3 regions of the Duganella sp. BJB1802 genome follow, and region 2 is predicted to be linked to each of the others. Evidence: predicted binding sites of a transcription regulator. Region 2 holds the regulator's gene; each other region holds the start of a gene.
What was found. The regulator sigma-54, encoded in region 2, starts transcription at its own class of promoters, with help from an activator protein. The targets are predictions, from matches to a motif close to TGGCANGNAANCTGCTTT.
Positions count from the first base shown of each region.

Region 1: HUX88_RS00790 (pilin) is a predicted target of sigma-54. The motif match lies at 1,353-1,370, and genes of this name have one in related genera.
Region 3: HUX88_RS31180 (beta-propeller fold lactonase family protein) is a predicted target of sigma-54. The motif match lies at 3,922-3,939, and genes of this name have one in related genera.

Region 1 covers NZ_JABWEF010000001.1:165,287-170,865, forward strand. The annotation lists gene sucD (succinate--CoA ligase subunit alpha) at 1-580, shown strand, start outside; gene HUX88_RS00785 (FHA domain-containing protein) at 652-1,227, shown strand; gene HUX88_RS00790 (pilin) at 1,423-1,881, shown strand; gene HUX88_RS00795 (flagellar brake protein) at 1,944-2,654, opposite strand; gene moaC (cyclic pyranopterin monophosphate synthase MoaC) at 4,066-4,569, opposite strand; gene HUX88_RS00805 (M48 family metalloprotease) at 4,725-5,579, shown strand, end outside.
Region 2 covers NZ_JABWEF010000009.1:205-5,783, forward strand. The annotation lists partial or broken gene HUX88_RS15385 (3-hydroxyisobutyryl-CoA hydrolase) at 1-651, opposite strand, end outside; gene hpf (ribosome hibernation-promoting factor, HPF/YfiA family) at 743-1,102, opposite strand; gene HUX88_RS15395 (RNA polymerase factor sigma-54) at 1,180-2,658, opposite strand; gene lptB (LPS export ABC transporter ATP-binding protein) at 2,664-3,416, opposite strand; gene lptA (lipopolysaccharide transport periplasmic protein LptA) at 3,419-4,018, opposite strand; gene lptC (LPS export ABC transporter periplasmic protein LptC) at 4,047-4,640, opposite strand; gene HUX88_RS15415 (HAD family hydrolase) at 4,653-5,183, opposite strand; gene HUX88_RS15420 (SIS domain-containing protein) at 5,183-5,579, opposite strand, start outside.
Region 3 covers NZ_JABWEF010000034.1:9,805-15,383, reverse strand. The annotation lists gene HUX88_RS31190 (TonB-dependent receptor) at 1-1,745, shown strand, start outside; gene HUX88_RS31185 (TonB-dependent receptor) at 1,742-3,853, opposite strand; gene HUX88_RS31180 (beta-propeller fold lactonase family protein) at 3,972-4,913, shown strand; gene adh (aldehyde dehydrogenase) at 5,115-5,579, shown strand, end outside.

The DNA of each region.
Region 1 (5,579 bases), on a different contig from region 2:
AGGCATCCCTGTCCGCGACATGATGGCCCTGAAGGACCGCATGGCCAAAGCAGGTTCCAAGACCCTGCTGCTGGGCCCTAACTGCCCAGGCCTGATCACCCCTGACGAAATCAAGATCGGCATCATGCCAGGCCACATCCACAAGAAGGGCCGTATCGGCGTGGTCTCGCGTTCGGGCACCCTGACCTATGAAGCAGTCGGTCAGCTGACCGCACTGGGCCTGGGCCAATCGTCGGCAGTCGGCATCGGCGGCGACCCGATCAACGGTCTGAAGCACATCGACGTCATGAAGATGTTCAACGACGATCCTGATACCGACGCGGTCATCATGATCGGCGAAATCGGCGGTCCCGACGAAGCCAACGCGGCTTACTGGATCAAAGACAACATGAAAAAACCGGTCGTCGGCTTCATCGCCGGTGTGACCGCTCCTCCGGGCAAGCGCATGGGCCACGCCGGCGCGCTGATCTCCGGCGGCGCCGACACCGCACAAGCCAAACTGGAAATCATGGAAGCTTGCGGCATCACCGTCACCAAGAACCCGTCCGAAATGGCGCGTCTGCTGAAAGCCATGCTGTAATTACAGCCGGCTTGATTGTGGAATAATGAAGGGGAGCCCAGCGCTCCCCTTTTTTGTTTTTGGAGACCAGATTGGCGAAGATCATCATCTCGCGGGATGGGCAAGTCGAACAGCAAATACAACTGAGCAAAGAGCGGATGACCATCGGCCGTCACCCGCGCAACGACATCGTGCTGACGCATCCGGCCGTCAGCGGCGACCATGCGGTCATCGTCACCATCCTGGACGACTCCTTCCTGGAAGACCTGCACAGCACCAACGGCACCTTCGTCAACGGCCACCGCATCGGCAAGCATTTCCTGCAACACCAGGACGTGATCAAAATGGCCAAGTTCCAGATCGAATTCATCGCCGACGGCGTGCGGCCGATGATGGCGGCGGCGCCGCTGCTGGCGCAGATCGAAGTATTAAATGGCAACAATGCCGGCAAACAAATGGCGCTGACCAAGCCGCAGACCACGCTCGGCCGCGCCGGTGGGCAGGTGGTGGTGATCCACCGCCATCCGGATGCCTACACCATCACGCATCAGGAAGGCGCGCAGCCGCCGCTGGTCAACGGCATCGCGCTAGGCAGGCAGGCGCAACGCCTGAACCATGGCGACGTGATCGAGCTCGGCGGAACGCAGATGGCCTTCCGCATCGCCTGACAATAATTGTCAGGACCTCGCCGGCTGACAAATTGCGGCGCAGCGAGTGACAAAAAACGGCAGTCCGGAGAGCCCAAAGCGACAGTTTTTGGCAGGTTTCGACGGTTTCGGGGTCAAAAATGGGGTGGCACACCAATTGCACTTAGCTCAGTGTCCCACCCAATTTTGTCGTTCAACACACCCCAGGAGTCGAAAATGAAATCCATGAAAATGCTGAAGAAACAAGCCCAGGCCGGCTTCACCCTGATCGAACTGATGATCGTGGTTGCCATTATCGGCATCCTGGCCGCGGTCGCGATTCCTGCGTACAGCGACTACACCGTGAAAGCCAAGGTCGCCAACGCCCTGGGCGCTGTCGACTCGCTGAAAACGGCCGTGGCGCTGTGCGCTCAAGAAGCCGGTGGTACGCTGACCACTTGCTCGGATGGCGCAGCAGGCATTCCAACCTTTACCGCAACCAAGGAAGTGGCTACCGCAACCGTCACCGGCGGCACTATCCTGATGACCTTCGCCACCGGCGTGGGCAAGGACGTTGATAGCTCCACCGTCACCTTTGTGCCAGTGATTGCTGCCGGTGGTACCAATGTACGCTGGACCGCTACCGCATCGACCGCGAACACCGCTGCCAAGGCCGCGATCGAAAAGAACAACTAATCAGTTGATCACGTAGAAAACCCGGCAGCCGCCGGGTTTTTTTTCGTCCACAGAAACGCGGGTCAGACGATCTTCTGACGGTCGGCGATCAGCGCTTCGTAGGTCAGGTTTTGCAGCATCGTGTAGTGGACCGGGTCCAAGTCGATGAACTGGACGCCGTAGGTGAACACCTCGGGCTTGTCGCCGGCGGCGGGCTTGACCACGTTGATGTTGCGGATGGTCGCATTCGGATTGATCCGCACCTGGCGGTTGCCGGGCTGGGCGATCAGGTAGAACGACAGGCCGACCTGGGTCTCATCGTCCGACAGCTTCTTGGACGACTCGATCAGCGCGCCGGACACGCTCAGGTTCACCAGGAACACCGAGGTGGTGCCGATGGGCGAGGTGACCTGGGCCGGGATATCGACCTTGACCCGCATCGCCGCGCGCAGGCTGGTGCCCTGGATGGACACCGGGAAAGACAAGTGGACATAAAACAACGGACGCGGGAAAACCCGCTGCACCACGCAAGAGAACGAGCACACATTCACGCCGGAAAACACGCGGATGGTCAGCTTGTCGCCATCGTTGAGGGCGATCGGCGCGCCGTTCTCGAAGGGGACCTTGACGATCATATACTCGTCCTTCATCCAACCGATCAGCGTGGAGAAGTGCTGGATCGGCTTGATGGTACGGTGAGTAATGAACTGAATCCTGCCGCCTACCTGCAGGTTCATCTGCTCGAATTCGTATTCCTGAGTCTTGGCTTCGCTCGGTGGAGGGTTGCTGCTCATTCAAATTCTTTCTCGTATGCGCGAGGCGGGTACGGTGAGGCCTACGTCAAAAATTACTTCTGCGACATTGATTATATACGCGCCAATCAAAGGTAACAATCAGACAATACGATGGGTTGCTATTCGGTGGCAGACGTGCCGTATGGCGGCGGCGCAACGCGGAAAACCGTTGCATTTTGGAGTTCACGGGACGCGTGAGCTTGCTGGCTCTGGCGACGGACGCCGTAAGCGCGCTGTCAATTTTCCCTATCCTGACGCGATGGAATGGTCAAAACGGGATTTTTGTAACACGTGGGTTTTCAAGAGAATTGCGCTGGAGCTATGTGCCATACTCGATTGAAATTTCCGTGAGGAATTATTTGTGTGATTCCGATTTCAGTGGATGAATTGAATGTGAATATGCAAACTCAGACCCGAAAACCTCAATCGCCACTGCGCTTCACCCGTCATTGCGACCGGGCTCTCTTCCGTTACATATGATGGGCAGGCTCATACAATCACTGTCAAAGGCAGCTTTGGGCAGACGGTTGCGACCTGCTCAGCAAATAACCGAACAACAACAACCAGTGGTGGTCTTTGGCCGAATGGTACATACAATTATTCGCACTCAAATGCCCATCCGGAAAGTAACGCCAACGGAGCCTACGGATCACATGGAAATTTTGTTTTCAATGTTCCAGGGCATCCCGGTATGAGTCTTCACTCAGGTAGGGCGAACAGCGGCGCGCAGAATTACCCGACTTTGGGTTGCGTACGCACGACCGATTCAGCCATGAGTTACCTGCGAGATTTTGTTCAAAACGATCCGATCACGTCTATAACGGTCGTGAACAACGATCCGAACGCGCCCCAGCAGGGAACGAGTCAATAAGAACGGAGAACATATTTATCATGCCCTATTCGAAACCAGCCGAAAGATTTCATGCGCGGTTTTTGTCGGCGATTTTTGTGCTTGGGTGTCTTGCAATTCCGGCCTCCTACGCGTGGGCGGGGACGGCTTGCAGCTCTCAGACGAGCGCAAAAGCCGAGCGTACCCTTGTGGATGCCCGTGTCGACTGGACTTCACTTTATAAGCACTGGCATGTATATGCAACTTGCGACGATGGGGGCATTGGCGAAGGATATTCCGACGCAGTGGTCTCGTTGTTAGTGGACCAATGGAGCCAGCTGCACGTGTTTATGTCCATTTCGAAGGCGGACCCAGCATTCCAACGTTGGGCTTTGCACCACGTCGACGCTACTTCTTCTAACAAGGACCTGACAAAAATTATATTGAATTCTAAAAAAAGCTGTCCACATGACGTTTCTGCGCAGCGTATCTGTGCGCGAATTGGGCGAGCTGCCTTGGCAGCCCTAAAAGATTTACGTTCTGGGGCTAATCAATAGCCGCTGAAACCAACAAATCAACCACTTAAGAGGCCGCGCTCCAATCCCCCGACTTGCCGCCATGCTTCTCCATCACGCGGATATCGGTCATCACCATGCCCCGGTCCACTGCCTTGCACATGTCGTACACGGTCAGCAGGCCGACTTGCACGGCGGTCAGCGCTTCCATTTCCACGCCGGTCTTGCCGTAGGTTTCGACCTGGGCCTTGCAATGCACGCTGGAATTGGCCTCATCCGTCTCGAAATCCACCGCCACGCGCGTCAGCGCCAGCGGGTGGCACAACGGCACCAGGTCGCTGGTGCGCTTGGACGCCATGATCGCCGCGATGCGCGCGATGCCCAGCACGTCGCCCTTCTTGGCCGTGCCGCCCATGATGATGGCCAACGTCTCCGGCTTCATGCGGATGGTGCCGCTGGCCACGGCGATGCGGTGTGTCTCGGTCTTGGCGCCGACGTCGACCATGTGGGCCTGGCCGGAGCCGTCGAAGTGGGTCAGTTGGTCGGCGGGCGCGGTGTTTTCGGTGGTCATGGTGTGGGCGAACGTAACAAAATAATTCATTGGCGGGCGCCGTGCGTCGGCGCCCAAGTTGCGGGTATCATATCACCGTGAATGCAAAACGATGCCCCCGCTCCCTGCGCCTGCGCGTAGTCGCCGCCGCGCTGCTGATCGCCATGCCGCTGGCCATGGCCCAGGACGTGCTGGCGCCCGCCAGGATCCCGAACCTGCCCGCGCTCGGCGATACCGAACGCCAGGACCTGTCGCCGCTGATGGAACGCAAGCTGGGCGAGGAGATCATGCGCGATATCCGCCGCGACCACGATTTCCTCGACGACGGCCCCATCCTCGAATACCTGAACAGCTTCGGCAACGCGCTGGTGGCGGCCCGCCCCGGCGCACGCGGCGAGGCCAATTTCGATTACTACTTCTTCGCCGTGCGCGATCCGCAGCTGAACGCGTTCGCGCTGCCGGGCGGCTTCATCGCCGTGCACTCGGCGCTGCTGCTGGCGGCGCAGTCCGAGTCCGAGCTGGCCTCGGTGCTGGGTCACGAGATCGGCCACGTGGCCCAGCGCCACATCGCCCGCTCGATCGGCCAGCAGAAACAGGACGCGTTGATCCCGCTGGCGGCCATGATCCTGGCGGCGCTTGCCTCCAAGGCCGGCGGCGACGCGGCCATCGGCGTGTTCTCGGCCGGGCAGGGCCTGGCGATCCAGCGCCAACTCAATTTTGGCCGCGACGCCGAACGCGAGGCCGACCGCATCGGCTTCCAGATCATGGGCGCGGCCGGGTTCGATACCTCGGGCATGGTGGCCTTCTTCCAGCGTATGCAGACGGCCACGCGCAACTACAGCGACCTGGTGCCAGCCTATCTGCAAAGCCACCCGCTGACCACCGAGCGCATCGCCGACATCCAGGCCCGCATCCGCGAGCAGCCGTACAAGCAGCGCCAGGACAGCCTGGACTTCTACCTGGTGCGTTCGCGCGCGCGCGTGCTGCAAGACCCGAGCACGTCCGGGCTGGCCGAGGCGAAGACTTTTTTT
Region 2 (5,579 bases):
GGCGGCGATGGCGGCCCGCAAGCCGGTGCCCGGCGTCGCGTCAAGCAGGGCCGACAGCGCCGCCATCTCACTGCCCGGTACGAAGTGGTCGGCCAAGCCGGCGTGCAGCGCGTCGGCCGCGCCGATGGTCACGCCGGTCACGCCCAGGTAGCAGCCCAGCTTGCCCGGCGCGCGCGACAGGAAGTAGCTGCCGCCCACGTCAGGGAACAGGCCGATGTTCACCTCCGGCATGGCCATCTTCGTGCGCTCGGTGACGATGCGCACGCGGCAGCCGGGACCGCCCTGCGCCACGCCCATGCCGCCGCCCATGACCACGCCGTCCATCAGCGCGATGTAGGGCTTGGGATAAAAATGGATCAGGTGGTTGAGCGCGTACTCCTCGGTGAAGAAGTCCTCCACCAGCGCGCTGCCGCCCTGCGGCGTGGCGCGGCCGGCGTCGTAAAAGAAGCGGATGTCGCCGCCGGCGCAGAAGGCCTTCTCGCTGCTGCTGCGGATGACGACTGCGGCGATGGCGCTGTCGTCGCGCCATGCCAGCAGCGCCTGCGTGATCGCGCGCACCATCGCCAGCGATAAAGAGTTCAAGGCCTTGGGCCGGTCCAGCGTGATGAAGCCGGTTCCGTTGCTGACGCTGGTGTGGACGTATTCGCTCATGAGGTCGCAGGATAGTGGTGAAAACCCTATTCTATGCGGGCGCAAAAAAGGGCGCCAGTGCGCCCTTAGTTTGATGGTGCCGAGGCCGTTGTTATAGGGCGGCGGCAGCGGGTTCGTAGCTATCCGGGAGATGCTTGATCGCATCGTGGCCGTGCTCTTGGACCTTGGCTTTGTACTTCATGACCTGCCGATCCAGCTTGTCGACCAAGGTGTCGATGGCGGCGTACAGGTCCTGCGACAGGCTTTCCACGTAGACGGTCTTGCCCGACATGCGCAGGTTGATTTCAGCCTTCTGGCGTTTCTCTTTCTCTTTAAGGTTATCTACGGTCAGGATGACAGCAATATCAATCACTTGATCAAAGTGGCGGGTGACGCGTTCCAGCTTGCTCTGCACGTATTCACGGATGGCAGAGGTCACTTCGAGATGATGTCCACTGATGGTGAGATTCATACACACTCCTAAAGATAATGTCGCTTCTTACGGTTAGTGCGGGGCCCATTGCCACCGGGCGCGCAGGAACCAAGTAACTACAAAGACTTGCGGAGACTGACTGGCGGGATCTTTAAAGCTTCGCGATATTTGGCAACAGTTCGTCGCGCAATCACCATGCCTTGTTCTCCCAGCATGTCCGCAATCTTACTGTCGGATAAAGGATTTTTCGGGTCTTCTGCTCCTGTCAATTGCACGATGAGTGCGCGTATCGCCGTCGAACTTGCTTCCCCCCCCGCTTCGGTGGCGACATGGCTACCAAAGAAATATTTCAACTCAAACATGCCATGCGGGGTCAGCATATATTTTTGAGTTGTTACACGAGAAATAGTGCTCTCGTGTAGACCCAGTGTATCAGCAATTTCGCGAAGCACAAGGGGGCGCATGGCAACCGCGCCATGGGAGAAAAAGTTCTTTTGTCGTTCTACTATCGCTTGTGCGACGCGCAAAATCGTGTCGAAACGCTGGCGCATATTCTTGATCAGCCACTTCGCTTCCTGCAGCTGCGCGCCCATCGCGCCCTCGCCTTTTCCCTGCTTGAGCAGGTTGGCGTACATGGCGTTCACGCGCAGGCGCGGCATGACGTCGTTGTTGAGGCTCACTTGCCAGCCGTTGCGCGCTTTTTTGACGATCACGTCCGGCACCACGTAGTCCGACACGTCCGACGCGAACGCCGAGCCCGGATGTGGATTGCACTGGCGGATGACGGTTTGTGCTTCGCGCAAATCCTCGTCGTCGCACACCAGCGCCTTCTTCAATTTGTTGAAGTCGCGCTGGGCGAACCAGGTCAGATGATTTTCCACGATGGCCAGCGCCATGCGCCGCGTCACCATCGGTATGCCCGGCAGGCGCTTGATCTGCAGCGCCAAACATTCGGACGCGTTGCGCGCGCCCACGCCCATCGGGTCGAAGCTTTGCAGCAGCGACAAGGCGGTGCGCAGCTCGTCGATGTCCACCTCCAGCTCCTCCGGCAGGCGGGCGTGGATCTCGTCCAGCGATTCCTCGAGGTAGCCGTTCTCGTCCAGCGCGTCGATGATCAGCTCGACCAGCGCGCGGTCGCGCATCTCCAGCACCGTCACGCGCATCTGCTCCATCAGGTGCTCGCGCAGCGTGCAGTGGCTGGCCTCGAGCTGCGGGCGCGAATCCTCGTCGTCGGGCGCCTTGCTGCGGCCGGCGTCGCTCCAGTCGACGTCGGCGTCGCTGCTGGTGCTCTCGGTGTCGGCGGCCGGGCCGTCGTAGTTGTCGGCGTCGGCGGCAGGCGCTTCCTGGGCGTTGGGCGGGCCTTCGGGCGGCGCGTCGCCGACCGGGGCTTGTTGGCTGATGGCGCCGTCCGACAGCAGCCGCAGCGAGCGGTCCAGCGGGTCGTCGAGGCGCTCCAGCAGCGGATTATCGGTCAGCAGCTGTTCCAGTTCCTGATGCAGCTCCAGCGTCGACAGTTGCAGCAGCCGGATCGACTGCTGCAGCTGAGGCGTCAGCGCGAGGTGCTGCGACGTGCGCAGTTGCAAAGACTGTTTCATGGGTTTTACATACGGAAGTGTTCACCCAGATACACGCGACGCACCGATTCGTTGGCGATGATGTCGTCTGGCCGGCCTGAAGCCAATACCGTGCCCTGGTTGATGATATATGCGCGGTCGCAGATGCCCAGCGTCTCGCGCACATTGTGATCGGTAATGAGGACGCCGATGCCGCGTTCCTTGAGGAAGCGCACGATGCGCTGGATCTCAATGACGGCGATCGGGTCGACCCCGGCGAATGGTTCGTCGAGCAGCACGAAGCGCGGGTTGGTCGCCAGTGCGCGCGCGATCTCCACGCGGCGGCGCTCGCCGCCCGAGAGCGACAGCGCCTGGTTCTCGCGCAGCTTTTCGATCTGCAAATCGGCCAGCAGGGTATTGAGCCGTTCATCAATGGCAGCCTTGGATAAAGGCTTGCCGTCCACTTTCTGAATTTCGAGGACGGCGCGGATATTTTCTTCCACCGTCAGCTTGCGGAACACCGACGCTTCCTGCGGCAGGTAGGACAAGCCGAGCGAGGCGCGGCGGTGGATGGGCAGCGAGGAGATGTCGGTGCCGCTGATGTCGATGCTGCCGGCGTCCGACGGCACCAGGCCGACGATCATGTAGAACGAGGTGGTCTTGCCGGCGCCGTTGGGGCCGAGCAGGCCCACCACTTCGCCGCATTCGACCTGCAGGGAGACGTCATGCACGACCTGGCGCTTGCCGTAGGTCTTTTGCAGGCCGCGTACGATCAGGGTGCTACCGCAGGATGGTTCCATGCTCACTTCTCCGTGGCCGGCGGCGTCGACGCGGCCGGCGTGGTTGCTGGCGCGGTGGCCGGCGCGGCCGGGCGGATGGTCGGCTGGATCACCATGGTGCCGCGGCCGGCGCCCGGCTTGCTCTCGCCGGTGACGGTGTTCTTCACGGCGAACTGTTCCTTGCGGCTGTCGTAGGAGATGAACTCGCCGTTGACCTCGTCGCTGAGGCGGCCCGCTTCGAGGCGACGCACCTTGGCCTTGGAGAACAGCTTGACCAGGTCGGTCTTGTTGCTGTATTCGATGCGCTCGGCCTCGCCCTCGACCCACTGGTCGCCGGCGCCGTCGCGCTTCTGGCGGAAGGTGGCCGGCGTGCCGGGCGTGCTGGTGAGCACGACGAAGTCGTAGCCTTCGGGGTCGGTGGTCATCACCGCCTTGGGCGACTTCAGCAGCAAGGTGCCGCGCGTCAGGATCACGTTGCCGATCAGCGTCTTGACCTGCTTGACGTCGTCGATCTGCAGGTCGTCGTACTGGATCGTGGTCGGCTTGGTGGAGTCGGCCTTTTCCGCGTGGGCGGCACAGGCCGCCATCAGCAGCACGGCGGCCGAAAACATCAGTTTTTTCATCGTCATTCCATTCTTCATCGTTGGTTCTTCAATGGCCGGGGCGCGGCGGCAGCACCAGCTGCCCGCGTCCGCCCAGCTGCACTTCGCGGGTGGCGTTGTTGGCCTTCATGCCGACGCCGTTGGCGGTGGCGTTGCCGATTTCCAGCGCCACCGGCGCCGTGGTTTCCATCCGTTCCTCGTCCGGGTACACCGTCAGGGTCGAGGTCGTCATGCGCAGCGCCTGCGCCTTCGGCGTGGCCGGGCGCACCACGTCCACATTACCACTGAGCTTGACGCGCGTATTGCCCTGGTCGACATGGGCGGTGTCGGCATGCATATTCATCGGCGGCTGGTCGCCGGACAGGCTGTGCACGTACGGCTTGTCGATGTCGGAGGCGTCGCCGACCGGCCGGTGGGTCAGCTTCTCGCCGGAGATGATGTAGGCCGGCTGGCCGGTCTTGTTCATGCGGACCATGCTGAAGCGGTCGATGATGTAGTCCGGCTCGTCGCGGTGCTGGTCGGCCTGCGCCTGCTGGCCGGCCTGGTTGACCACCTGCACCAGCCAGAAGCTACCGACGGCGACCAACACACCGACCACCATCACGATGGTCAGCTGCCAGCGGTGGGCTGTTCTCTTATGCATGCTCGGTCCTCGTCAAACCAGGAACTGCGCCATCACGCGCTCGTACGTGCCCTGCGCGTGCAGCAGCAGTTCGCACACTTCGCGCACGGCGCCGCGGCCGCCGGCGGCGACCGTGGTGTGGTGGGCGCGCTCCAGCACCTCGGCGCGGCCGTTCGGCACGGCCACCGCGAAGCCGACGCGCGTGAGGATGGGCAGGTCGACCACGTCGTCGCCGATGAAGCCGACCTGCTCGGCGGTGAGGCCGGTCTTTTCCAGCAGCGCCTTGAACGGCGTGAGCTTGTCGTGGCCGCCCTGGTGCAGGAAGCCGATGCCGAGGTCGGCCGCGCGCTTGATCACCTGCGGCGACGTGCGCGCGCTGATGATGGCGGTCTGCACGCCGGACTCCTGCAGCAGCTTGATGCCCAGGCCGTCATGCACATTAAAGGTCTTGAGCGCCTCTCCCTCGGCGCCGTAGTGCAGGCTGCCGTCGGTCAGCACGCCGTCGACGTCGAAGATCATCAGCTTGACGCGCGCGGCGCGTTCCACATAGGTCGGTTCGGTCATCAGATCACCTTGGCGCGGGTCAGGTCGTGGATGTGCAATGCGCCGACCAGCTTGCCGTCGGCGTCGGTCACCAGCATCTGGTTGATGCGGAACTGCTCCATCACGGCGACGGCGTCGACCGCCAGCTTTTCCGGCGAGATGCTGCGCGGGTTGGCGTGCATGACGTCGCGGATCACGACCTTGGTGAAGTCCTGGACCTTCTCGATCATGCGGCGCAGGTCGCCGTCGGTGAACACGCCGATCGGCTTGTTGTCGGCGTCGACCACGGCGGTCATGCCCATGCCCTTCTGCGTGATCTCCAGCAGCGCGTCGGTCAGCTTGACGTCGGCGGTGACCTTGGGCACGGCGTCGCCGCTGCGCATGACGTCGCGCACATGGGTCAGCAGGCGGCGGCCC
Region 3 (5,579 bases), on a different contig from region 2:
TGAATACGCTGGGCGGCGCGCTGGTGTTGAGCACCAAGTCCGGGAAAAATCATCCGGGCGCGGACCTCGGCTTGTCAGGCGCCAGCAACGGCCAGCGTCGAGCCGACCTGGCTTATGGCTACGACAGCGGCGAACGCTGGAACCTCTTCATCGCAGGTACGGCTTTCAACGACAAGGGCTGGCGCGATCATTCGGATGGGCGGCTGGCCAATGCCTACGTCAAGCTGGCCGGCGCCGCCGGCGACAACGAATGGAGCATCGCGCTTCTGGCCGGCCGCAGCCGCCTGGTGGGCAATGGCCTGCTGCCCGACGACCTGTATGAGCAAAACCGTCGTGCCGTCTACACCTCGCCCGACGAAACCCGCAACCGCTTGCGCCAGGCCGTCTTCAGCATGACCCATCGCTTCGATGACCATACGGAATTGAGCTCCGCCGTGTACGCGCGCAATAGCCGGCGCAGCACCGTCAACGGCGACATCAACGATGCCTATGCCGAGGGCGATAGCCCATACCCCGCCAGCTATAACACGACCGAGACCCGCCAAAGCAGCCAGGGATTCAGCGCCCATTTGAGCAAGGACGCCGGCCGGCATCAACTCACCACGGGGCTTGCATTCGACCGCAGTAGCGTCGCCTTCGCGCAGTACGAGCGGAATGCCAGCTTTGCCCTGGACCGCTCGGTCGTCCCGGATACGAATGCCGAAGAGGAGGCCGGATCGTCGGTCAGCGGCCACTCGCGCACGGCAGGGCTGTATGCCGCCGACACCTGGACAGTGGACACCGACACCTGGTTGACCGCGTCCGCACGCTACAACCACGCGACGGTCGGCAACCAGCTGCGCCGCGACGATCAGGCGCAGCCTGCCGAGACGTTCAGCTATCGCAAGCTCAATCCCGCCATCGGCATCGCGCACCGCGTGGGTGGCGGCTGGACGCTGTTCGCCAATCTATCGCAGAGCAACCGGGTGCCGACCGTGATCGAATTGGGTTGCGCCGATCCCCAGCAGCCGTGCCGCTTGCCGGTTGGTCTTCAATCGGACCCATACCTGAAGCAGGTCGTGTCGCGCACCGCCGAAGCGGGCGCCCGCTGGAAGGGCGCGCGCGGCGCGGCGGCGGTATCGCTGTACCGCACTGTCAATCGCGACGACATCCTGTTTCGCAGTGCCGGCATTGCACAGCAAGGCTACTTCTCCAACTTCGACCGCACACGCCATCAAGGCGCGGATTTGAGCGCGAGCTACCGAATCGGCGACTGGTCGGCGCGATTGAGCTACAGCTACCTGGAGGCCGTGTACGACGCGGAAGGTGACCTGTTCACCGGCTCGCGCAACGTTCATGTGACGCCCGGCACTCGCCTGGCGGGGCTACCGCGCAATACACTGAAGCTCGGCCTGGAATGGAGCGCGACGCGGCACTGGTCCATCGGCGCCGACCTGACGGCGTTGTCCGATATGGCGACGCAGGGTAACGAGGACGGCAAGGCCGCGCCGGCATCGGCCGACTGGTGCGTGCGCGGCTACGTCCTGGCCGGCCTGCACGCCAGCTATCGGCCGGATTCGAAATGGGAGTGGTATCTGCGCGTGAACAACGCATTCGATCGCCGTTACGAGACCTTCGGCGCCGTCGCTGCGGACATGTTCCCGAATGGCGTCTTGCAGCAGCAGGGTATCGAGGCCCGGCAGGCCAGGTTCATCGCACCCGGCGCGCCACGCTCTGTGGCGGCCGGTCTGCATTACCGCTTCTAGAACTGATACTGGGCGCTCGCGCCAACCAACCAGTTCCGCCCAGGCGCCGCTTCGTAATAGCGCTTGTTGGTGTCGCCAACGATCAACGAGCCGACATACTGCTTGTCCAGCAGGTTGTTCAAGCGCACAAACTGCTTGAGGCGCCAGCCATGCCACTGCTGGTTGGCGTTGACGCGCGCATTGAGCACGCCATAACCCGGCGCCGCCTTGTCGGCATTGGCGTCCTCCGCGTAGATCTTGCTGCTGGCGACAGCTTCCAGTGCTGCGCCAAAGTGGTTGGCGCTGTCCATCCACGCCAGCTCGCCGTAGGTGTTGGCATTCGGGATGCCGGGCAGGCGGCTGCCTTCGGCGACCGTGCCAAAGGCGTGGTCGTAGACCGCGCGCAAACTGGTCAGCGCCACGTGCGCGCTCAGGCCATGGTTCCAGGTGGTGTCCAGCGACAGCTCCATCCCTTGGCGCAGCGTGCTGCCGGCGTTGCGATAGCTGGTGCGGCCACCCGCGCTGCTGTCGACCACCAGTTCGTCGCGCGTGCGGACCTGGAATACGGCCGCATTGATGCGCGTTCCTTCGCTCAGCCGCGCCTTGATTCCGGTTTCGAGATGGGTGCTCTGCGCGGCCTGCAATCGGAAATTGAAGCCGCCGCCGGTGCCGGAGTAGAACAGCTCATTGAGCGTCGGCGTTTCGAAGCCGCGCGCGGCGCTGGCGTACACGTTCAGTACAGGCGACAGACGGTACAGCAGGCCAAGCACTGGCGTGGTGTGGCTGTATTCGAGACTGCCGCTGTCGTTGCCGTTGCTGAGGAAGTGGTCGTCCACCGATATCTTCACGCTGCTGTGGCGCAGGCCCGCGCTCACCATCCATGCGCCGGACTGCCATTCCGTCTGCACGTACGGATCGAGGCTGGTGACCTTGTCGTTCTCGTCGCGGCGCAACGCGCCCTTCACGCCGAACTGGGTGCCGATGAAGTTCTCGTAGCCCCGGCGCGCGTCGCTGGAGCGGCCGTATTCCAGGCCGACGGTGGTACTAAGCCTGCCGCCCGCCAGTTCGCCCACGTGCAGCCAGTTCAGGTCCGCGCCGTGGAAGTCGCGGTCGAAGTCGACCACGCCGCCGGAATGCGTGGCCGGCGCCTGGAAGGCTTTGGAGAAGGCCTGGTACTGGATTACGTCGCGATTGCCGCCCCAGGCGGTCATGCGCAGGCGGTCGTCACCGAAGCGCTGCTCCCAGCTGGCGCCGATCTGCTGATGGTCGATGCTCTTGCGGGTGTTGTAGCGGTCGGCCAGCGTGCGTTTCGGGTTCTGCGTATCGGTGGTATCGATCTCGCCGGCGCGCGGATCGCGCTGGTAGGTGGCCCAGGTCACGCCAAGCGCGTCCTGGGTGTCGTCCTGGCGCAGCGCGTTGCCGACGATGGTCAGGCTGGCGCCGGCCATCGGCGCCAGCGTCAGCTTGGCGAACGCCTGGTCGCGGGTGGCGGCGCTGTGGGCACGATAACCGTCCGTTTCGAAGCGGGACGCATCCAGCACGTAGCCGATGCCGGCCTGCTTGCCTTGCGCATTCAGGTCGGCCTTGCGGCTGCCGTAGCTGCCGGCGCTCAGCGCTGTTTCCACCGTTGGCGCACCTTCGCCGTCGCGTGTGAACATCTGGATCACGCCACCCGAGTGGTTGCCGTAGATGGCGGAGAAGGGGCCGCGCAGCACCTCGATACGCTCGGCCATATCGAGATTGAAGGTGGCGGCCTGGCCTTGGCCGTCCGGCATGCTGGCCGGGATGCCGTCGGCGATCAGGTGCACACCGCGCACGCCGAAGGCCGAACGGGCGCCGAATCCGCGCGAGGAGATTTGCAGGTCCTGCGCATAGTTCTGGCGGTTTTGCGCCACCAGGCCGGGGACGGCGGCCAATGCCTCGCTGGCGTTGACGCGCGCTTGGCTGTCGCGGATGCGTTCAGCGTCGACGACGTCGATGGCGGCGGGCATATCGAACACCGTGTGTCCGACGCGGGTGGCGCTGACCACCACCTCCGCCGGCCGCGCGGCATCGTCGGCTGCGATGGCGACGCCGCTCAGGGCAAACAGTGCGGCCACCGCGTTTAATGGGAAAAAGGCTTGCTTCATATTGTCTCCGTTTTGGTCTGTGTTATGCAGGACCAGTAAGCAATATACCTGCCATCTCGATTTTGCCGTGGCACGCCGATTGCAACGGTCACTGTATTTTTCCTGAAAGGCGATAACCATGAACAGCTCACGCATTCTGTCTTCCCTGGTCTTTTTGCTGTGCGGCCCCGCGATGGCCGCCCCCTTTGCCTATGTGCCGAACGAGAAGTCGGGCAGTGTCAGCGTGATCGACACCGCCACCGACGTCGTGCTGCGCGAGATCGCCGCAGGCAAGCGGCCGCGCGGCATCGCGGCGGATCCGGCCGGCGCGCGCCTGTTCGTGACCGACGCCGCCACCAATGCGCTGCTGGTGATCGATACCGCCAGCGGTGTCGTGGCGCGCCGCATCGCGCTGGGCAAGTCGCCCGAGGGCGTGAGCGTCTCGGCGGATGGCCGATATGTGGCGGTGGCGGTTGAGGAGAGCAACAGCGTCACGCTGATCGAGGCGGCCTCCGGGCAGGTGCTGGCGGATATCGCCGTGAAAGGCAAGAACCCCGAGCATGCGGTCTTCAGTCCGGATGGCCGCTGGCTGCTCGTCAGCGCGGAGGAGGCGGAGCAGGTCGACGTGATTGACGTCGCCGCACGGCGCCAGACCGGCACGGTGGCGGTGGGGCTGCGGCCGCGTGGCATGGGCTTCAGTCCTGACGGCGCCCGCGCCTATGTCGCTTGCGAATTGGCGGGAGCCGTGTACGCGGTCGACATGGCGACGCTGGCGACGATAGTACGCATCCCGGCCGGGAAGAACGCCAACGGCATCGCCGTGCATCCCGGCGGCCGGCAGGTCTATGTATCGAACGGCGCGGACGCCAACGTGATGGTGATCGACACCGCCACCAATACCGTCAGCGCAACCATTGCAGTTGGCAAGCGACCCTGGAACATGGCGCTGACGCCGGACGGCGCCAAGCTGTATGTGGCCAACGGCCGATCCAACAACGTGTCCGTGATCGATACCGCCGCCGCGGCAAAACGGGCGGATGTGCCGGTGGGCGAACTGCCCTGGGGCGTGGTGATCCGCTGAGGCGCTGTTCCATCGGCGGACACCTGTTCCAAACCTGAACAGGTGTCACGGCACCGGTACAGCCCTTCGTCACCACCAGCCCCTGTATTTCAAGCGTGGCGCGGGAAAAAGCGAAGCTGGCACGGTGCTTGCGAAAAGGAGAGTACGCAGTACCTACCGCCGCCTCACGCGGCCTCATAACCACAGCAGAAAGAGGACGACATGAATCTCGCAGACATTAGCAAATTGGGCGTTGCCAATCCATTCAAACAACGCTACGACAACTTCATCGGCGGCAAATTCGTCGCTCCGGTCAAGGGCGAATACTTCGGCAACGTCACGCCGATCACCGGCCAGGTATTCTGCGAAGTGGCCCGCTCCACCGCCGAAGACGTCGAGCTGGCGCTGGACGCCGCCCACGCCGCCAAGGACGCATGGGGCAAGACCTCGCCGACCGAGCGCGCCAACATCCTGAACAAGATCGCCGACCGCATGGAGGCCAACCTGGCGCTGATCGCCACCGCCGAAACCATCGACAACGGCAAGCCTATCCGCGAAACCACCGCCGCCGACATCCCGCTGGCGATCGACCATTTCCGCTACTTCGCCGGCTGCATCCGCGCCCAGGAAGGCTCGGTCGCGCAGATCGACTCCGAAACCTACGCCTACCACTTCCATGAGCCATTG